DNA from 4 places in the Vogesella sp. XCS3 genome. Region 2 is predicted to be linked to each of the others. Evidence: predicted binding sites of a transcription regulator. Region 2 holds the regulator's gene; each other region holds the start of a gene.

Region 1 (4,788 bases), 1.5 Mb from region 2:
TCCTGGTCGAAACGGTGGTTTTCGTAGCGGGTGCCGGTGTTGCGCACTTCTACTGCCTTGTCTTCGTTGCGCAGCGTTTGCTGGTACAACTTGAGGTTGGCCGCAGCCAGGCTGCCGTCGCCCTGGTAGCGGTATTCGGCGCTGTAGCGCTGGCGGCGGGTGTCGTCGTCGCTGTCGCGGTCGCGCACGGTATAGCCGGTGGCGGGGCCGCGGGCGCTGAGCAGCTCGGTCTGGCGCTGGCGGTCGAAGCTTTCCACGCCCAGCAGCAGCTGGTGCGGGCCGTCCTGGCCTAGCGCTACCTTGGCCAGCACGTTGCGGGTGTCGGTCAGCTGTGGGTCGGCCACCGTGCGCTGGCCGCCTTCGATGTCGCGGCTGGCCGGGGTGTCCAGTTCGTGTGCGCGGCGCTGGGTCAGCATCAGCAGCGCGGCGGTATTGTCGCCAGCGGCGGCTACTGTGGCGGTGGTGGCGCTGCCGTGGCGGGCGCCGTCGTACGATTGCTTCAGGCCGAAGTGCAGCGGTTTGTCGCGGTCGACGAAATCGGCCGGCTCGAAGGTGTGCTGGCTGATCACGCCGCCGATGGCGTCGCTGCCGAACAGCGCCGACGCCGGGCCCTTGATGATGTCGATCTGGCGCAGGGTATCCGGCTCTACCAGGTCGCGGCCGGAAATGGCACCGCCGCCGCTCATATAGGCTTCGGGCAGGCGGGTGCCGTCTACCTGCATCAGGATGCGGTTGGTTTCGATGCCACGGATGGTGACACCGGCGTTGCCACGGCGGCCCTGGTCGCCGGACACCGACACGCCGGGTTCCTGCGCGAGCAGGCTGTCGAGGTCGCTGGCGTGTTGGCGGTCCAGCTGCTTGCGGCCAAGGGCCGAGATATTCGGCGCGGTGTCGGCCAGCTGCTCGCTGATGCGGTTGGCGGTCACCGTGGTGGTTTCCAGTACGGTGGGGCTGTCGGCAAAAACAGGCAGGGCCACTGTCGTCAGACAGATGCCCGCCAGGGTAATGCGATCCTTGGACACGGATCTTCTCCTGTATGCGTGGCACCGTGGCTGGCGATGGCTGGCTCGGTGGGGTGGTTGCGGTGTTACTTCACCAGTATCAGTTTGTCGTTTTGCGTCAGTTGCAGGCGGTAATACTCGCCACGGTGGCAGATCAGCAGCTGGCGGTCGCGCACAAACAGGGTGCGGGTATCCAGCACGGTGTAGGGCTGCTGGTCGGCGGCAGTTTTGGCGTGCAGTGCGGGTGCTTGCGTCATGATGTCATCTCCTTTGATGATAATAATTCTTATTAACATGCATGGCAAGTGTTTGCTTGTGGCGCGCACGGCTCTGCGATATTTCCGCATTACAGAAGCACAAAACCCCGCCATTGGCGGGGTTTGGGGTGGTTTGCGGCCAACTTTACCAGTTGCTCTCGCGTTCCGGCGTGGCGGTAATCTGGTGGATGGACAGGTCGGCGCCGTTGAATTCTTCTTCGTCACTCAGGCGGATGCCCACGGTTTTCTTCAGCACGCCGTACACGATATAGCCGCCTCCAAAGCCCACGGCCACACCGGCTGCGGTGCCGGCCAGCTGCGACAGCAGCGTGACGCCGCCGGCGCCGCCCAGTGCTTCCAGCCCGAAGATGCCGGCCGCAATGCCGCCCCAGGCGCCGCACAGGCCGTGCAGCGGCCACACGCCCAGCACGTCGTCTATCTTCCAGCGGTTTTGCGTGAGGGTGAACAGCCACACAAACATGGCACCGGCCACGCCGCCCACGATCAGGGCACCGATAGGGTGCATGATGTCGGAACCGGCGCACACGGCTACCAGGCCGGCCAGCGGGCCGTTATGGATAAAGCCGGGGTCGTTCTTGCCCAGCCACATGGCGGTGAGCGTGCCGCCTACCATGGCCATCAGCGAGTTCATGGCTACCAGGCCGGAAATGCCGGCGATTTTCTGGGCGCTCATCACGTTAAAGCCGAACCAGCCCACGATCAGGATCCACGCGCCCAGCGCCAGGAAGGGGATGGACGACGGCGGGTGGGCGGCCACGCGGCCTTCCTTGCTGTAGCGGCCGCGGCGCGCGCCCAGGTGCAGCACGGCGGCCAGGCCGATCCAGCCGCCTACCGCGTGTACCACTACCGAGCCGGCAAAGTCGTGAAACGGTGCGCCCAGGTTGGCCGTCAGCCAGTCTTGCACGCCAAAGTGGCCGTTCCAGGCGATGCCTTCAAAAAACGGGTACACCAGGCCTACCAGCAGGAAGGTGGCGGCGGACTGCGGGTGGAACTTGGCGCGCTCGGCAATGCCGCCGGACACAATGGCGGGGATGGCGGCGGCGAAGGTGAGCAGGAAGAAGAACTTCACCAGCTCGTAGCCATTGGCCTGGCTGATGTGCTTTACATCGGCCAGAAAGTTCACGCCGTAGGCCACGCTGTAGCCGACAAAGAAGTAGGCAATGGCCGACACGGCAAAGTCGGTGAGGATTTTCACCAGCGCGTTGACCTGGTTTTTCTTGCGCACGGTGCCCAGCTCCAGAAAGGCAAAGCCGGCGTGCATGGCCAGAATCATCACCGCGCCTAGCAGCAGGAACAGTACGTCGTTGGGGGTGGTGGCAGGCATCTCTTGCTCCCTGATGGATATTCTGGTGCAAGGTGAGCAATAACAGTGCCAGATGAGCTGTTTCGGTGCGGGCGGTATGGGTGGTTGCCCGGCAGTGGGGCGGTGCAGGCGGGTGGCGCGCTAGGCGGGCGATTTGATGCAAGTATTTGGTGCGCAAGGCAGTTTGTGCACTGATATTGTGCTTGGTGTGCACCGTAATGGTTGGTCGCACGGTGTGGGCTGCTGCCAGGCAGGCGGCAGCCCCGTCAGCCGGCAACTTAGCGGCGCTGGTAGCCCGGCCACGGCTGCAGTTTGACGCGTGCGGCTTTTTGCTGGCCGCATTGCAGCTGGCAGTCCAGTGCTGCCGGTGCGGTAATGGCCAGCATCAGCCCGCTATCCGGCAGTGCTAGGTGGGCGGCGTAGTGCTCCAGCTGGTGAATGCTGCCCGTCTGTTGTGGTGTTTCCCAGCGCCGGCCGTGGTACTTGCCCAGTGCCTCTTTCAGCGTCCAGATGCGCCAGAACGGGTCGCCTGGCAGGCTGTTTTCAGGCAGCTCGGCCAGCCAGGCGGCTTCGTCAGCCGAGAGCAGCTCTGCCAGATCGTCGGCATCGCGGGGCTTGGCGGTTTGTTCGATATCCATACCCAGCGGGCGACAGGCCGACACGGCCGCCGCTACCCATGGCCCGCTGTGGCTGATGGATAGCCCCAGTGGTGCCGGTGCGCCTTCCAGCAGCAGGAAGGGCGGCTTGTCGCTATCCATGGCGAAGTGGCGCAGTGGTAGCGACATCAGTTGCGAGGCTGCCTGTAAGGCCAGCTGGCGGCCCAGGCTTTTCAGTGCTTCGCGCTGGGCAAAACCGTCTTGCATGAGTGGGTCTGGCAGTCGGTCCAGCAGGATCAGGGTATTCATAACGGGCTGTTGGAGTCGGTTGTCATTGCCGGCAGCTTAGTCAGGAATGGCCGTCAAGTCACGTGGTATGACGGTTTCAGGCTTCCAGATTCAGCTGCAGGGTCTCTTTGACTTCTTCCATGACCACGTAACTGCGCGATTCGTTCGCTTGCGGCAGCTTTAGCAGGATGTCGCCCAGAATCTTGCGGTACATGGACATGTCGGGTAAGCGCACCTTTAATAAGTAGTCATATTCGCCCGATACCAGGTGGCACTCCTGCACGTCGGGCAGCTTCTGTACTTCGCGGCGGAAGGCGTCGAAGATGTCGCCGGACTTGGCTGAGAGCTTGATCTCCACGAACACCAGCAGGCTGGCGCCCAGTGCCTGGGGGTTCAGGCGGGCGTGGTAGCCCTCGATCACGCCTTCGCGTTCCAGTCGGCGCACGCGCTCGGTGCAGGGGGTGGTGGACAGCCCCACCTTTTCTGCCAGCTCTGTCATGGCGATGCGGGCGTTGGCCTGCAGCAGCTGCAGGATTTTGATGTCCACTTTGTCCAGCTGGCGTGATCTGTCTATTGTGCGTTGCGGTTTCACTGTTTTAGCCTTTTTTTGTGGTGAAATGCTCTGTGCTGTTATTAAACATAAGTGAAAAAAACTGCGTTTTAATCAATATACTACGCAAATTCACTGAGCGGCAAAAGCCGCCGATTGCACACACGACAGGACAGCCCGCGCTGTCCTGTTTCAACAGGGTAGCCTGGAGGTAAACATGAAAGTCATCGTTCTTGGTGGTGGGGTCATCGGTATTTCCACTGCATGGTATCTGGCCAAATCCGGCGTCGACGTTACCGTGGTGGAACGTCAGCCCGGCCCGGCGCTGGAAACCAGCTTTGCCAATGCCGGCCAGATCTCCCCGGGTTACGCTGCGCCGTGGGCGGCGCCCGGCATCCCGGCCAAGGCGGTGAAATGGCTGTTCCAGAAGCACGCCCCGCTGGCTATCCGCGTGGATGGCAGCACCTACCAGTGGGAATGGATGGCGCGCATGTTCGCCAACTGCAACCCGCAGGCCTACAACGTCAACAAGGGTCGTATGATGCGCCTGGCCGAGTACAGCCGGGACAAGATCCGCGAGCTGAAAGCCGAAACCGGCCTGGGCTTTGAAGGCCGCGAAGGCGGCACGCTGCAGCTGTTCCGCAGCCAGCAGCAAGTGGACGCCATGGGCAAGGACATCGAAGTACTCAAAGAGTGCGGCGTGGCCTACGAAGTGCTGGACGCCGACGGTTGCGCCCGCATCGAGCCGGCGCTGAAAAAGACCAAGCACAAA
Region 2 (4,788 bases):
GCTGAACCTGCGCGCGCAAAAAACCGTCGCCACACAAGATGCCAGTGGCCGCCAGAAACTGCTGGCAACCGGCAGCCCGGTGTACTTCCGCCAGAAACTGGACGGCAAGAACGAATTCGTGGACGGCAACGCCAGCCGCGTGGACTACGACTCGGCCAACAACACCGTCATTCTTACCGGTAAAGCCCAGGTCAAGCGTGGCAAGGATATCGTGAACGGCGAACAGATCAGCTACAACACCGTCACCGAGATCTACCAGGTCAAAGGCCAGAGTGCCAGCAATGGCAGCGGCCGTGTCACCATCATCCTTCAGCCGCAGGAAAAACCATGAGCCAAAGCCGGCTGAGCATCCAGCACCTGAAAAAAACCTTCAAGAAGCGCACTGTGGTGCGGGATGTCTCGATGGACATCGCCAGCGGTGAAGTCATCGGTTTGCTAGGCCCCAACGGCGCGGGTAAAACCACCAGTTTCTACATGGTGGTAGGCCTGATCGCGGCCGAAGCTGGCCAAATCCTGCTGGACGGTGAAACCATCACGCACTTGCCCATCCATAAACGGGCACGCCTGGGCCTAGGCTACTTGCCGCAAGAGGCCTCTATCTTCCGCAAGATGACGGTAGAAGAGAACATCCAGGCAGTGCTCGAAGTAGCCGGCTTGTCGGGTGAAGCGCTGGATAACGAACTGCAGCTGCTACTGGACGACCTCAACATCGGCCACCTGCGCGAAACCAATGCCATGGCGCTGTCGGGCGGTGAACGCCGCCGCGTGGAAATTGCCCGTGTGCTGGCCACCAAGCCGCGTTTCATCCTGCTGGACGAGCCATTTGCCGGTGTTGACCCCATCGCGGTGATTGATATCCAGAAAATCATTTCTTTCCTGAAAGAGCGCGGCATCGGCGTACTGATTACCGACCACAATGTGCGTGAAACCCTGCGCATCTGCGACCGCGCCTATATTATTTCTGAAGGCCGCGTGCTGGCATCAGGCCTGCCGGACGAACTGGTTAACAACGAACAGGTTCGCCAGGTGTACCTGGGCGAGCATTTCCACCTGTAAGCGAAATGAAACAAACCCTCCAGCTCAAAGTCAGCCAGCAACTCACCCTGACACCGCAACTGCAGCAGTCCATCAAGCTACTGCAAATGTCCACGCTAGACCTGTCCAGCGAACTGGAGCGCTATCTGCTGGAAAACCCGCTGCTGGAGCGCAGCGACGGTAGCGACAGCCCGCCAGCAGAAGGCGATGCCCCCGCGCCCCAGGAAAGCAGCAACGACACCGCAGAAGATCGCCAACAAGACAGTATGGAGCTCACCGACTGGGGCAGCGGCAGCAGCGGTGGCAGCCGCGATGGGGACGACGAATTCGACCCTATCCTCAACGCCCCATGCCGCCCCACCCTGCGCGAGCACCTCACGGCACAGATGCGCGAAACCCAGCTGGGGCAACGGGATAGCGCGCTGCTGGCATTGCTGATTGACGAGCTGGACGACGACGGCTATCTGCAAACTCCGCTGGAAGACGTTGCCGCTGAACTACCGCTGGAGCTGGATGTCGAAGCAGAAGAACTGGAAACCCTGCGCAAGCTCATGATGCAATTTGAACCCATGGGCATAGGCAGCCGTGACCTGGGGGAATTTCTGGCACTGCAGCTGGGCAACCTGCCACCGCACACGCCGTCACTCCCGCTGGCGCGTCTGCTGGCCGGCGAGCACTTGGCGTTGCTGGGTAGCCGAGACTACACCAGGCTGAAGAAAATCCTGGGCGTGGGCGAGGCCGAATTACGCGCTGCGCATAGTCTTATTGCCACGCTGAGACCACGGCCAACCAGTGGTTTTGACCAGGGCGAGACACATTATGTCGCGCCGGATATCCATGTAGTGCGCCGTGGTGGCCGCTGGGTAGCCCAGCTGAATCGGGGCTCGCTGCCAAAACTTCAAGTAAATCAGCTGTATGCAAACATGCTGCAGCAGCGCGACAGTAGCCATAATCTTTCGGGCCAGTTACAAGAGGCCAGATGGCTGGTAAAAAACATTCAGCAACGGTTTGACACCATCCTGAAAGTGTCGGAATCTATAGTTGAGAGGCAGCAAGCGTTCTTTGAACTCGGTGAAGTGGCCATGCGCCCGTTGATCCTGCGAGACATTGCAGATGAGCTGGGTTTGCATGAATCCACCATTTCCAGGGTAACCACCCAGAAGTATCTGCTGTGCAGCCGCGGGCTGTTCGAGCTGAAATACTTTTTTGGTAATGCACTGGAAACGGATAGTGGCGGCGAATGCTCTGCCACCGCCATCAAGGCGCTGATACGCCAGATTATCGACAGCGAGGACGGCAAGAAACCGCTCTCCGACAGCGCCATCGCCGACAAGCTCACGGCACAAGGTATTCAGGTTGCCAGACGTACGGTTGCCAAGTATCGTGAAGCTATGCAGATTCCGCCAGTTAGCCTTCGCAAGGCCTTATAGAAGTGCCAAAACACCGGTGCGGCCAGCCCGACCGCACTGTTAACAGAAGGAGTCAGGGTATGAACCTCAAAATTACCGGTCTACACCTCGAAGTTACCCCATCGATTCGTGAGTACATCGAGAGCAAACTCGAACGCATCACCCGCCACGTAGATAATGTCATTGGCGTTAGCGTGACGCTGTCGGTTGATAAACTGGTACAAAAAGCGGAGGTCAATGTTCATCTGGCAGGCAAAGACATTCATGTCGAATCGGAAGAAGCCGATATGTACGCCGCCATCGACACACTGATGGATAAACTGGACCGTCAGGTACTGAAGTTCAAAGAAAAACAAGGCGAGCACCGGGTTAATGCCCAGCAGGTCGATGCCACCTTGTAAACCAGCACGATGAATAGAACGGGAGCCAGATGGCTCCCGTTTTTGTTTTCATGTCGCAATATGGTCATTTTTTTGCCTGTCTTGCCGATTTCCATGCTTCACCAGAGGGTAAACAGGGCAAAATGCGCATGCTCGGTCCGGGCCGCCAGATTCGCCAACCATACCGCATCATCTGCGTGAGCAGCCTGGATGTGCCGGGGCAGGCAGAACCCGGGCGCCAGACAATATGAGCGTGATACGCAGCGGCACTTATCCGACCCAGGCGGGTCTTACCCTGCCCTATTGCAAACAGCCGACTCGGCGTAGAATGGCCGACGGTTTTTTCCGGCAAATGTAAATCATGAGCTTGATTGGCAAGATTCTTCCGCAGCAGAACGTGCTGGCGGATGTAGATGTATCCAGCAAGAAACGCCTTTTCGAACAGGTAGGCCTGATGGTTGAAAACAGCCATGGCATCGCCCGTAGCGACATCTTCGACAGTCTGTTTGCCCGCGAAAAGCTGGGCTCTACCGGGCTGGGCCAGGGTGTAGCCATCCCGCATGGCCGGGTAAAAGGCCTGAAAGAGGCCACCGGCGTGTTTATACGCCTGGCCAGCCCTATTCCGTTCGACTCGCCAGACGGCAAGCCGGTCAACCTGCTGTTTGTCCTGCTAGTACCCGAGCAGGCTACCGACCTGCACCTGCAGGTGCTGTCCGAGCTGGCGCAGCTGTTTTCCAGCCGTAGCCTGCGCGAAAAAATGGCCAGCTGCGACGCGCTAACCCTGCACGAGTTGCTCACCGGAAACGCCACCCATGCCTAATATCAGTGTGCGCCGCCTGTACCAGGACAATCAGCACAAGCTGAGCCTGAGCTGGGTCGCCAGCCGCGCCGGCTCTGACAACCTGATCTCTAACGAAGAACAGCGGCCAACCCAGGCTCTGGTCGGCCACCTGAACTTTATCCACCCCAACCGGGTGCAAGTGCTGGGTCTGGCCGAGGTGGAGTACCTGAACAAGCTGGAACAAGCAGCAGCCCGCACCGCGCTGGACCAGCTGTTCCACAAGACCATGGCTGTGGTGATTGTCGCCAACGGCCAAGCCGTACCCAAACTGCTGCACGACTACTGCCAGACGCACAATGTGCCACTGATGAGCACGCCGCTGGAAAGCCCTTACCTGATGGACGTGCTGCGCATTTATCTGGCACGCGCGCTGGCGGTATCCACGGTGATGCATGGCGTGTTTCTGGATGTGCTGGAAATCGGCGTGCTGATCATGGGCGACTCGGCCATGGGTAAGAGCGAGCTGGCACTGGAGCTGATCTCGCGCGGCCACGGCCTGGTAGCCGATGATGCGGTAGAGCTTTACCGCATTGGCCCGGAAACGCTGGAAGGCCGCTGCCCACCGCTGCTGCGCGACTTTCTGGAAGTGCGCGGCCTGGGCATCCTGAACATTCGTACCATCTTTGGCGAAACCGCCGTGCGGCCCAAGAAAGTACTCAAGCTGATCATCCACCTGATGAAAGCCAACGACCAGGCCATGCAAGCGCTGGACCGCTTGAACATCCAGTCCGAGACCCAGGACATTCTGGGCGTGACGGTACGCAAGGTTGTGCTGCCCGTCGCAGCCGGCCGTAACCTAGCCGTACTGGTAGAAGCCGCCGTACGCAATTACATTTTGCAGTTGCGCGGCATAGACAGCACGCGCGAGTTCATCGACCGCCATACCAATCTGCTACGGGACCAGGAACATGCAGCTGATTCTGATTAGTGGCCTATCCGGCTCCGGCAAATCTGTTGCACTGCGCGTACTGGAAGACAGTGGCTACTACTGTGTGGACAACTTGCCGCCCACCATGCTGGCCGACGCCATTGCGCTGTACCACGAACACGGCCACAGCCAGATAGCCATCAGCGTAGACACGCGATCGGCACCAACCCTGGCCGCCCTGCCTAATGCCATCAA
Region 3 (4,788 bases), 1.6 Mb from region 2:
GTGCGCTGCACTGGGTAGGCCAGGCGGCACCGCACCGCGTCGATGTGCACTGCCACGGGCTGGATGGCGCGCAGTGGGTCACCGGCTCGGCCAACCAGCTGCAGCAGGTGCTGGTAAACCTGATCCAGAACGCCTACGACGCGGTAGAAACGCAAGCGGCACCCGCATTGACACTAACGCTGGCCAGCGGGCAACACCAGGTGAGCCTGAGCGTGGCCGACAACGGCCCCGGCATTGCCGCGGCCAACCTGGCGCGTATCTTCGACCCGTTCTTTACCACCAAACCGGTGGGCAAAGGCACCGGCCTGGGCTTGTCGATCAGCTACGGCATCGTGGAGCAGCACGGCGGCACGCTGTCTGCGGCCAACCTGCCAGAAGGCGGCGCCTGCTTTACGCTGACGCTGCCGCAAGCAGGCTGACCGTGGCAAGGAGAGCGGCACCGGGTTAAGCCCCTGGCGCCGCGCGCAGCATGGCGGCGCGACATGACGCTACGATGGCCGTTAGTATGGCTGTTCCGCCACTGCGGCCAACCTTGGCACCACCGCCATGACCACCATGCTCACCTTCCCGCCCGCCGACAGCGACGACCTGACCGCCATCGACAGCCTTGTCCGCAACGCGATGGCCGAGCACTACCAGCGCCACCAGCTGGCCTGGGATAGTGCCGCCTTCCGGCTGCGCGCCGCCGACACCCGCTTCCACTGGCTGCAGCTGGGTAACACCCGTGTCGGCATCATCGGCTACCGGCCAGAAGCCAGCGCCGTGTATCTGGCCGAGCTGCACTTGCTACCGGCGTGGCAAGGCCGTGGTCTGGGCGCACAGGCGCTGGCCTGGCTGCGACAGCAAGCCGCCGGGCATAGCGAGCTACGGGTACGCACGTTTCACGACAGCCGCGCGCTGGGCTTTTACATACGGGAAGGCTTTAGCGTGGTACGCCAGGATGGCGTCTTGCTGGGGCTAAGCTGCCCGCTGCCGCCAGCGCCTTAGCAAAAGAAAACGGCCTGCATGGCAGGCCGCACAAGGCAGAAACGCACGGGACAAAACCTGAAGAACGGCGGCCACTGTAGCGCGCTGGCGTGACAGCGCGATGACACCCCGCCAGCAAAGGCGGCTACCGGCTGGCGCACCATAGTGCAAAGCCGCTTGCCAGCCGTTGTAACGCTAGCCGTTACAGCTCAGCCCCATCCCCTTGAAAAACAGCCACTTGCCCCGCCTGCCAGCCTTACCCGGGGCTGGCATGCTTCCTGCAGTGCCGCCACCATGCCCGGGCTAAAACGGGCAAGACACGCATCCACCTGGAGACACCAATGACCCCGACCCGCAGCTTGCTGGCTGGCACCCTTAGCCTGGCCGCCCTGCCCGCGCTGGCCCACACCGGCCACAACGATACATTTAACCTGCTGACCGGCATGGCACACCCGGTAGGCGGGCTGGACCACCTGCTGGCCATGGTGGCCGTCGGCCTGTGGGCCGCAGCCCACCAGGGCAAGGTACGCCTGGCGGCACCGGCGACTTTTGTGCTGGCCATGCTGGGCGGCTGCCTGCTGGGCGCTGCCGGTATCAACCTGCCTGCGGTAGAGCCAGGCATTGCGCTGTCGGTACTGGTGCTGGGCCTGATGGTAGCCGCCGGTAGCCGCGTGCAGGCCAGCATCGGCTTACCGCTGATTGCCGCCTTTGCCCTGGTACACGGCCATGCCCACGGCGCCGAAGCGCCGGCCGGCAGCCTGGCCGGCTATATGGCCGGTTTCGTGCTGGCAACCGCCGCACTGCACGCTGGCGGCCTGGTGGCTGGCCACACCCTGCTGGCCCGCGCCAGCCTGTGGGTTCGCGCTACCGGCGCCGCCATTGCCGCCAGCGGTGCCTGGCTGCTGGCGTCCAGCCTGTAATTCTGTTGCCGGCCGGGCTTGAAAACGGCCGGCGCATGCCTATCTAGCCAAGGCTGGTTGTACCCCGCGCGCAGCGCCTGCCCGACGGGCGCTGCACGAGTGGTATTGCCGCTCACACTCCTCCATCCAAACCTGGTTGTTATGCATGACAACAGCCGGGCAGGCCGCCCCCGCGCCTGCCCGGTATTTTTTTGCCCGCCCCTGCCGCACAGCTGGCAGCCAGTTGGCCGCACCCACTGCAAAGCCGCTTACCACCCCGCCGTAACACCACCAGCAAAACCAAGCAAAAACAGCCACTTGCGCACACCATCAAGCTGGCACGCTTCTTGTAACAGGCTGCCACCCATGTTGTAACCACCCCCCTATAAAACAGAATAAGGCAGAGACCACGATGGAGACTTTCTACCAGGCCATGCGGCGCCAGGGTGTTACCCGCCGCAGCTTTCTGAAGTTCTGCAGCCTCACCGCCACCTCGATGGGCCTGGGTTCGGCATTTGTGCCGCGCATTGCCCAGGCACTGGAAACCAAACCGCGTACGCCGGTGATCTGGCTGCACGGGCTGGAATGTACCTGTTGCACCGAGTCGTTCATCCGCTCGGCGCACCCGCTGGCGAAGGACGCCATCCTGTCGCTGATCTCGCTGGACTACGACGACACCATCATGGCCGCTGCCGGCCACCAGGCCGAAGCCATCCTCGAAGAGATCATGGCCAAGCACAAAGGCGAGTACATCGTGGCCATCGAGGGCAACCCGCCGCTGAACGAGGACGGCATGTTCTGCTTCCCCGGCGGCGAGCCCTTCGTGGAAAAACTGAAGCGCGTATCGGCCGACGCCAAGGCGCTGATCGCCTGGGGCTCCTGTGCCAGCTGGGGCTGCGTGCAGGCCGCCAAGCCCAACCCCACCCGCGCCACGCCGGTACACCAGGTGATTCTGGACAAGCCCATCATCAAGGTGCCGGGCTGCCCGCCCATCCCCGAAGTGATGGCCGCCGTGATCACTTATATGGTCACCTTCGACCGTATTCCGGAGCTGGACCGCCAGGGCCGCCCCAAGATGTTCTACGGCCAGCGCATTCACGACAAATGCTACCGCCGCCCGCACTTCGACGCCGGCCAGTTCGTGGAAAGCTGGGACGACGAAGGCGCGCGCAAGGGCTACTGCCTGTACAAGGTGGGCTGCAAAGGCCCCACCACCTATAACGCCTGCTCCACCGTACGCTGGAACGGCGGCGTGAGCTGGCCGGTGCAAAGCGGCCACGGCTGCATAGGCTGTTCGGAAGATGGTTTCTGGGACAAGGGCTCGTTCTACGACCGCGTCACCAGCATTCCGCAGTTCGGCATCGAGGCCAACGCCGACCAGATCGGCATGACGGTAGCCGGCGGTGTGGGGGCGGCCATTGCCGCGCACGCGGCGGTCAGCGCCATCAAGAGCACGGTGCTGAAAAAGCAGGACCTGAAGCCGCTTGACGACACCCAGAACAAGAACAAGGAGAACGTGTAATGGCCTACCAGACCCAAGGCTTTACCCTGGACAACAGCGGCCGCCGCGTGGTGGTAGACCCGGTAACGCGCATCGAAGGCCACCTGCGCTGCGAAGTGAACCTGGACAGCAACAACATCATCACCAACGCGGTATCCACCGGCACCATGTGGCGCGGGCTGGAAGTGATCCTGAAAGGCCGCGACCCGCGCGACGCCTGGGCGTTTGTGGAGCGCATCTGCGGCGTATGCACCGGCACCCACGCGCTGACCTCGGTACGCGCCGTGGAAGACGCGCTGAAGATCAATATCCCGGCCAACGCCAACCTGATCCGCAACCTGATGCAGGCCGCGCTGTACGTGCACGACCACCTGGTGCACTACTACCACCTGCACGCGCTGGACTGGGTAGACGTGGTGTCGGCGCTGAAAGCCGACCCCAAGAAAACCAGCGAGCTGGCGCAAAGCATCTCCAACTGGCCGCTGTCCAGCCCCGGCTACTTCCGCGACCTGCAGTCGCGGCTGAAGCGCTTTGTGGAAAGCGGGCAGCTAGGCCCGTTCCGCAACGGCTACTGGGGCCACCCGGCGATGAAACTGCCGCCGGAAGCCAACCTGATGGCGGTGGCGCACTACCTGGAAGCGCTGGATTTCCAGAAGGAAATCGTCAAGATCCACACCATTTTCGGCGGCAAGAACCCGCACCCGAACTGGCTGGTAGGCGGCATGCCGTGCGCCATCAACGTGGACGACACCGGCGCGGTGGGTGCCATCAATATGGAACGCCTGAACCTGGTAAAACAGGTAATCGACCGCACCATCGAATTCTGCGAGCAAGTCTACGTGCCGGACGTGATCGCCATTGCCGGCTTCTACCCGGAGTGGTTCAAGATCGGCGGCGGCCTGGCCAGCCAGAGCGTGCTGTCGTACGGCGATTTCCCCGACAAGGCCAACGACTACAGTGCGGCCAACCTGCTGCTGCCACGCGGCGCCATCATCAACGGCAAGTTCAGCGAGATCCACCCGGTAGACCTGTACGCGCCGGACGAGATCCAGGAGTTCGTTACCCACAGCTGGTACAGCTACGGCGACGACAAGAAAGGCCTGCACCCGTTTGATGGCATCACCGAGCCCAGATTCGAGCTGGGGCCGAACCACAAAGGCACCAAGACGCGCATCGAGTCGCTGGACGAGTCGGCCAAGTATTCGTGGATCAAGTCGCCGCGCTGGAAAGGCCACGCGATGGAGGTAGGCCCGCTGGCGCGCTACCTGATCGGCTACCATCAGAACAAGCCGGAGTTCAAGGAGCCGGTAGACGCGCTGCTCAAGCACTTCAACGCGCCGCTGGACGTGATGTTCTCCACCAACGGCCGCACCGCCGCGCGCGCGCTGGAATCGGTGTGGGCGGCGCGCCAGATGGCCAGCT
Region 4 (4,788 bases), 1.3 Mb from region 2:
AGGTAGAGCCGAAGCAGCTGCAGGCGGGTAGCCGGGGGGAGCTTGATACAGTTGAGCTGCGCCAGGGCGTCGCGAATCAGCTGTGCACAGTCAAAAGGCTGGGCATAGGGCAGGTGGTGAAGCCAGGCCTCTAGCTGATCGGGGTCACACATGACCATGACCGGGTCAAGGTGCGGCGTATTGAGCGACAGGTTCAACATTATTAAAGCAGTATAGCCCCTATATTAATGACGTAAGTATATTGAACTGATCAGTTGTACCGCCAGCAACATTTACGGTAGCGGGCTTTCTTGTCGTTCGTAGGCGTCGGTACCCGCAAGGATATCGTCCAGCACGGTGCAGGTACTCTCGACCAGCTGCAGCATATGCGCCTCCTCGATAATGTAAGGCGGCATGAAGTACACCGTTTTGCCAATAGGCCGCACCAGGCAGCCGCGCGAGAGCATGCCGCTGAAAAATGCCACGGCGAAGTCGTGTCGCGTGCAGTCAACGTCGAAGGCCCAAATCATGCCCTGATGGCGGAAATGCCGCACGGCAGGGTGGGCCGCCACGCGTGCCAGGTACTGGCTGAAACGCGCTGCGGTATCGCGATTGCGGGTCAGTACCGACTCTTCTTCAAAGATGGCTAACACCTCCAGCGCGGCACGGCATGCCAGAGGGTTGCCGGTATAGCTGTGCGAGTGCAGAAAACCACGGGTGACGTCGTCATCGTAAAAAGCCTGATAGACCGTGTTGGTGGTAAGGACACACGATAACGGTAAATAGCCCCCGGTTATGCCCTTGGACAGGCACAGAAAGTCCGGCGTGATACCTGCTTGCTGGTAGGCAAAAAGCGTACCGGTACGGCCAAAGCCTACCGCAATCTCGTCGGCAATCAGGTGTATCTGGTATTGATCGCACAGGGCGCGCGCACGCTGCAGATACGCCGGGTGGTACATGGCCATGCCCGCAGCGCCTTGTACCAGCGGCTCGACGATCAGGGCGGCAATTTCATGGTGTTTTTCGTGCAGCAAGGCGGCCAGGGCATCCGCGGCGCGCAGCGCCACGTCTTCTGCGCTTTCACCTGCTGCGGCCAACCTGCTGTCCGGGCTGGGCGCGCGGTAGTTTTCTTTCAGCAGCGGGGCATAGGTGGTGGAAAACAGTGGCACATCGGTGACTGCCAGCGCGCCGGCAGTTTCACCGTGGTAGCTGTTCTCCAGGCTGACAAAGCGCTGCTTGCCGGTTTGGCCGATATTGCGCCAGTAGTGAAAGCTCATCTTCAGGGCGATTTCAGTCGCACTGGCCCCATCCGAGCCATAAAACGCATGCCCCAGGCCAGACAGCGCTGCCAGCTTTTCAGACAGTGCCACGACCGGCTGATGGGTAAAACCCGCCAGGATCACGTGTTCCAATGTGTCGAGCTGGTCTTTGATGGCCTGCTTGATACGGGGCTGGTTGTGGCCAAACAGGTTTACCCACCAGGAGCTCACGGCATCGATGTAACGCTTGCCGTCAAAATCTTCCAGCCAGATGCCATCCGCCCGCGCGATAGGCACAATGGGTAGGGTTTCGTGGCGTTTCATTTGAGTACAAGGGTGCCAAACGGCGGCTCGGCTGCGGGCCAGCCAGTCCTGGGAGTGTTGCGTCATGGTAAGGTCTGCTCGGAAATATAGAGCAGATGCTAGCACGACTGAGAGTGCGCTATCGAACTGACAAAAATTGTCACTTATGACAAAAAATGGTCAGTACTAGTTTGGCAGAATGTGGTTTTCAGTGGTGCCATGATGTTGATAATAAAGGAAACTGCCATTTTAAATTTTATTGGCATGATCGTTGCTTGGCTGGCCTGAATATTGCTCTAACTTGCTGCGATACAGTGCGCAGCGAGTATGAAATGCAGAACAGACAGTCCGGCTTTACGCTGATCGAACTGATGATCGTAGTGGCCATCACTGGCATCTTGGCGGCGATCGCTATCCCGGCTTACCAGGATTACACCCGGCGCGCTTACATCAGCGAGGTGCTGGTAGCTGCCAGCGCCGCTAAAACTGCTGTAGAGGAATACCATGCGGCCAACGGTAGCTGGCCAGCCAGTAACACCAGTGCCGGCATTGCCGATGCCACCGCCTCGCGCGGTGGAAGTATCGCCCGTCTGGATGTGCAGGCTTCTGGTTCGGTGAGCGTCATCAGCGTAGAAGTCAGCAGCAAGATTTTTAGCGGGGCCCGCGTGTGGCTGACTCCGCAAACCACAGCCTCCGGCAGTTACCGCTGGGTGTGCAGTGGCGATAGCGATTTGACGCGGCTGTTGCCATCCAACTGCCGTAATTGAGTAGCAGTAACCCACCAAAGCCTAGACATGTTTATAACTATGGAGCGTTCACTATGAAGCGTGTACAACAGGGTTTTACCCTGATCGAACTGATGATTGTTGTGGCCATCATCGGTATCCTTGCCGCGATCGCTATTCCGGCTTATCAGGACTACACCAAACGAGCACACGTGTCGGAAGGCTTGACTCTAGCAGCTGCAGCTAAAACCGCAGTAACCGAGTACTATGCTACTAATAACGCTTTTGTCAGTGGTACGGCCCCGCTTAACGCTTCTTACGGTGTGGCAACAAATACTGACATTAAGGGCAATGCTGTCGACAAAGTATCTGTACTTGCTAATGGTGTGGTACAAATTACTTACAACTCCAAAGTGACTAGTGGCTCTGCCATATGGCTTAATCCAAGCATTAATAATGGCTCGTTGCAATGGAAGTGTGCTGCAGCGCCGACCTCTGGTGTAACAAAGCTTGATAGTGCAGCTAACGTTGATGCCAAGTATGTCCCATCTAACTGCCGTTAATAGGCGGCTATCTTTCAAGGCATAGCCTTGTATATAACCATGGAGTGTTCATTATGAAACGTGTACAACAGGGCTTTACCCTGATCGAACTGATGATTGTTGTAGCTATTATCGGTATCCTGGCTGCTATCGCTATCCCGGCTTATCAGGACTACACCAAGCGGGCTCACGTCTCGGAAGGTTTGACACTGGCAGCAGCGGCAAAGACTGCCGTGACTGAGTACTACGCTACTAATAATGCATTTGTTACAGGTACTGCTCCGCTTAATGCTTCATACGGTGTGGCAACAAATACTGATATCAAAGGTAATGCGGTTGATAAAGTGTCTGTACTTGCTAGTGGTGTAGTGCAGATTACCTATAATGCTAAAGTAACCAGCGGTTCTGCAATTTGGCTGAACCCAACTATTAATAACGGATCCCTGCAATGGACATGCGCTTCTGCACCAACAACTGGTGTTACCAAGCTGGATTCTGCTGCAAACGTTGACGCCAAATACGTACCGTCCAACTGCCGCTAATACAGCAGTCTGATTTAATTAAAGGAGTGTGCAAACACTCCTTTTTTCATTACCAAAGCCCATGCTACCTACCGCGATTCTGCTTCCTCTCCTGCTGGTCTACATTCTGCCGTTGTTGAATTTTGCCCGCTACAGCCCGGTACAGGACTGGTGGACGAATGCGCTCACGTTGGTGCTGGTGGCGGTTCCCTTGCTACTGGCCAGCTGGCAGGCGCGTCGTGATCAAGCCCGCTTTACCACTGTGCCATGGTTCTTGCCGGGTTTTGCCATGTGGTGGCTGCTGCTATGGCTTGGCAGCTTGTGGCGTTATCAGCAGCATAGTGCGGGGATGTTGCCGTTCGAGCTGTTTGGCGTGTTGCTGGTAGTACTCGGAGCCAGCTTACTGGCTGCGCAGCAAGACCGCTGGGGGCGGGAGCGGCTGGTTGCTTGGCTGGCTTATGCGGTGCTGGCCGGTGCCTTGTTGCAAGCGTTGATCGGCGTGGTGCAGATAGCAGGCTGGGCGCCATTGGCCAAGGGGTGGGTGGTATTTGGTGGGCGCGAAGTGATGGGTAATGCCGGCCAGCGTAACCAGTTTGCCCACGTGCTGAGCTGGGGCGTAGTGGCTGCTGCCTACCTGTGGAGCCGGCAGCGGTTGCACGTTGGCCTGGCTGTCGTACTGGTGATGTTTTTGTCACTACTTGCAGCTTGGTCTAGTGGACGTTTGCCGCTGGCTTATGCGGGTGCAATGTTGGTGGTTGGGGCCTTATGGCACCGCCGCGAGCCGCAGTTGCGTATCGGTCAGGCTTTGCTATGGGCTGCGGTGGTGGTGGTACTTTCTCAGTTAGCCGGTAAGCCTTTGGCGCTGTGGCTGTTTGGGCTGGACATTGGCTCTGGCCTGGACCGCCTTGGTGATGCCGGTTTTGGTGCCCGCCGCCGCGTGGAATGGGCTAAGTGTTGGGAGATCGTGCAGGCGTATCCTTGGCTGGGTACCGGTTATGGCGGCTATGGCTATCAGTCGGTCTGGCTGGAGACATTTGGCGGTTTGACCAAGGTACCGGAAAGCAGCCTGTTTACCCACAGCCATAACCTTATCACGCAGTTGGCCGCAGAAACGGGCATCCCGGCTACGCTGTTGGCTGCGAGCGTCGCCGCCGCAGCCTTATGGCCCTACCTGCAGCGCCAGCATGCTACAGCCGAGAATGCATTCTTGCTCTTGATGGGGGCGATTACACTGGGGCACTCGATGTTTGAGTACCCGCTATGGTATCTCCCATTTCTGTTTGCCTTTTTTGTGGTGTTGGCATTGTCGCCGAAAGCAGGGGTAGAGCTGGCGCTGCGTGCCAGTATGCGCAGGGTGGGCGCTGTCATCCTGGGTGTGGCCACGCTGTTGTATGTTGCCAAGGGTGCCATGGTGTTCCCGCTGCTGGTAGCTAGCCAGAACCCATCGCGCGATATCAAG

What was found. The regulator sigma-54, encoded in region 2, starts transcription at its own class of promoters, with help from an activator protein. The targets are predictions, from matches to a motif close to CTGGCACGCTTCATGCTT.
Region 1: the regulator sigma-54 is predicted to act here: its motif matches at 2,638-2,655, upstream of LCH97_RS06290 (ammonium transporter).
Region 3: the regulator sigma-54 is predicted to act here: its motif matches at 1,233-1,250, upstream of LCH97_RS06920 (HupE/UreJ family protein).
Region 4: the regulator sigma-54 is predicted to act here: its motif matches at 1,801-1,818, upstream of LCH97_RS18795 (pilin).

Annotation. Positions count from the first base shown of each region.
Region 1 covers NZ_CP085530.1:1,335,978-1,340,765, reverse strand. The annotation lists gene LCH97_RS06300 (TonB-dependent hemoglobin/transferrin/lactoferrin family receptor) at 1-1,022, opposite strand, end outside; gene hemP (hemin uptake protein HemP) at 1,088-1,258, opposite strand; gene LCH97_RS06290 (ammonium transporter) at 1,404-2,603, opposite strand; gene LCH97_RS06285 (4'-phosphopantetheinyl transferase superfamily protein) at 2,861-3,487, opposite strand; gene LCH97_RS06280 (Lrp/AsnC ligand binding domain-containing protein) at 3,564-4,058, opposite strand; gene LCH97_RS06275 (D-amino acid dehydrogenase) at 4,234-4,788, shown strand, end outside.
Region 2 covers NZ_CP085530.1:3,554,876-3,559,663, reverse strand. The annotation lists gene lptA (lipopolysaccharide transport periplasmic protein LptA) at 1-331, shown strand, start outside; gene lptB (LPS export ABC transporter ATP-binding protein) at 328-1,056, shown strand; gene LCH97_RS17015 (RNA polymerase factor sigma-54) at 1,062-2,465, shown strand; gene hpf (ribosome hibernation-promoting factor, HPF/YfiA family) at 2,525-2,845, shown strand; gene LCH97_RS17005 (hypothetical protein) at 2,875-3,075, shown strand; gene ptsN (PTS IIA-like nitrogen regulatory protein PtsN) at 3,186-3,644, shown strand; gene hprK (HPr(Ser) kinase/phosphatase) at 3,637-4,593, shown strand; gene rapZ (RNase adapter RapZ) at 4,574-4,788, shown strand, end outside.
Region 3 covers NZ_CP085530.1:1,458,677-1,463,464, forward strand. The annotation lists gene LCH97_RS06910 (sensor histidine kinase) at 1-419, shown strand, start outside; gene LCH97_RS06915 (GNAT family N-acetyltransferase) at 547-987, shown strand; gene LCH97_RS06920 (HupE/UreJ family protein) at 1,308-1,886, shown strand; gene LCH97_RS06925 (hydrogenase small subunit) at 2,278-3,387, shown strand; gene LCH97_RS06930 (nickel-dependent hydrogenase large subunit) at 3,387-4,788, shown strand, end outside.
Region 4 covers NZ_CP085530.1:2,270,279-2,275,066, reverse strand. The annotation lists gene LCH97_RS10895 (PilZ domain-containing protein) at 1-152, opposite strand, end outside; gene bioA (adenosylmethionine--8-amino-7-oxononanoate transaminase) at 273-1,562, opposite strand; gene LCH97_RS18795 (pilin) at 1,874-2,308, shown strand; gene LCH97_RS10875 (pilin) at 2,362-2,829, shown strand; gene LCH97_RS10870 (pilin) at 2,883-3,350, shown strand; gene LCH97_RS10865 (PglL family O-oligosaccharyltransferase) at 3,412-4,788, shown strand, end outside.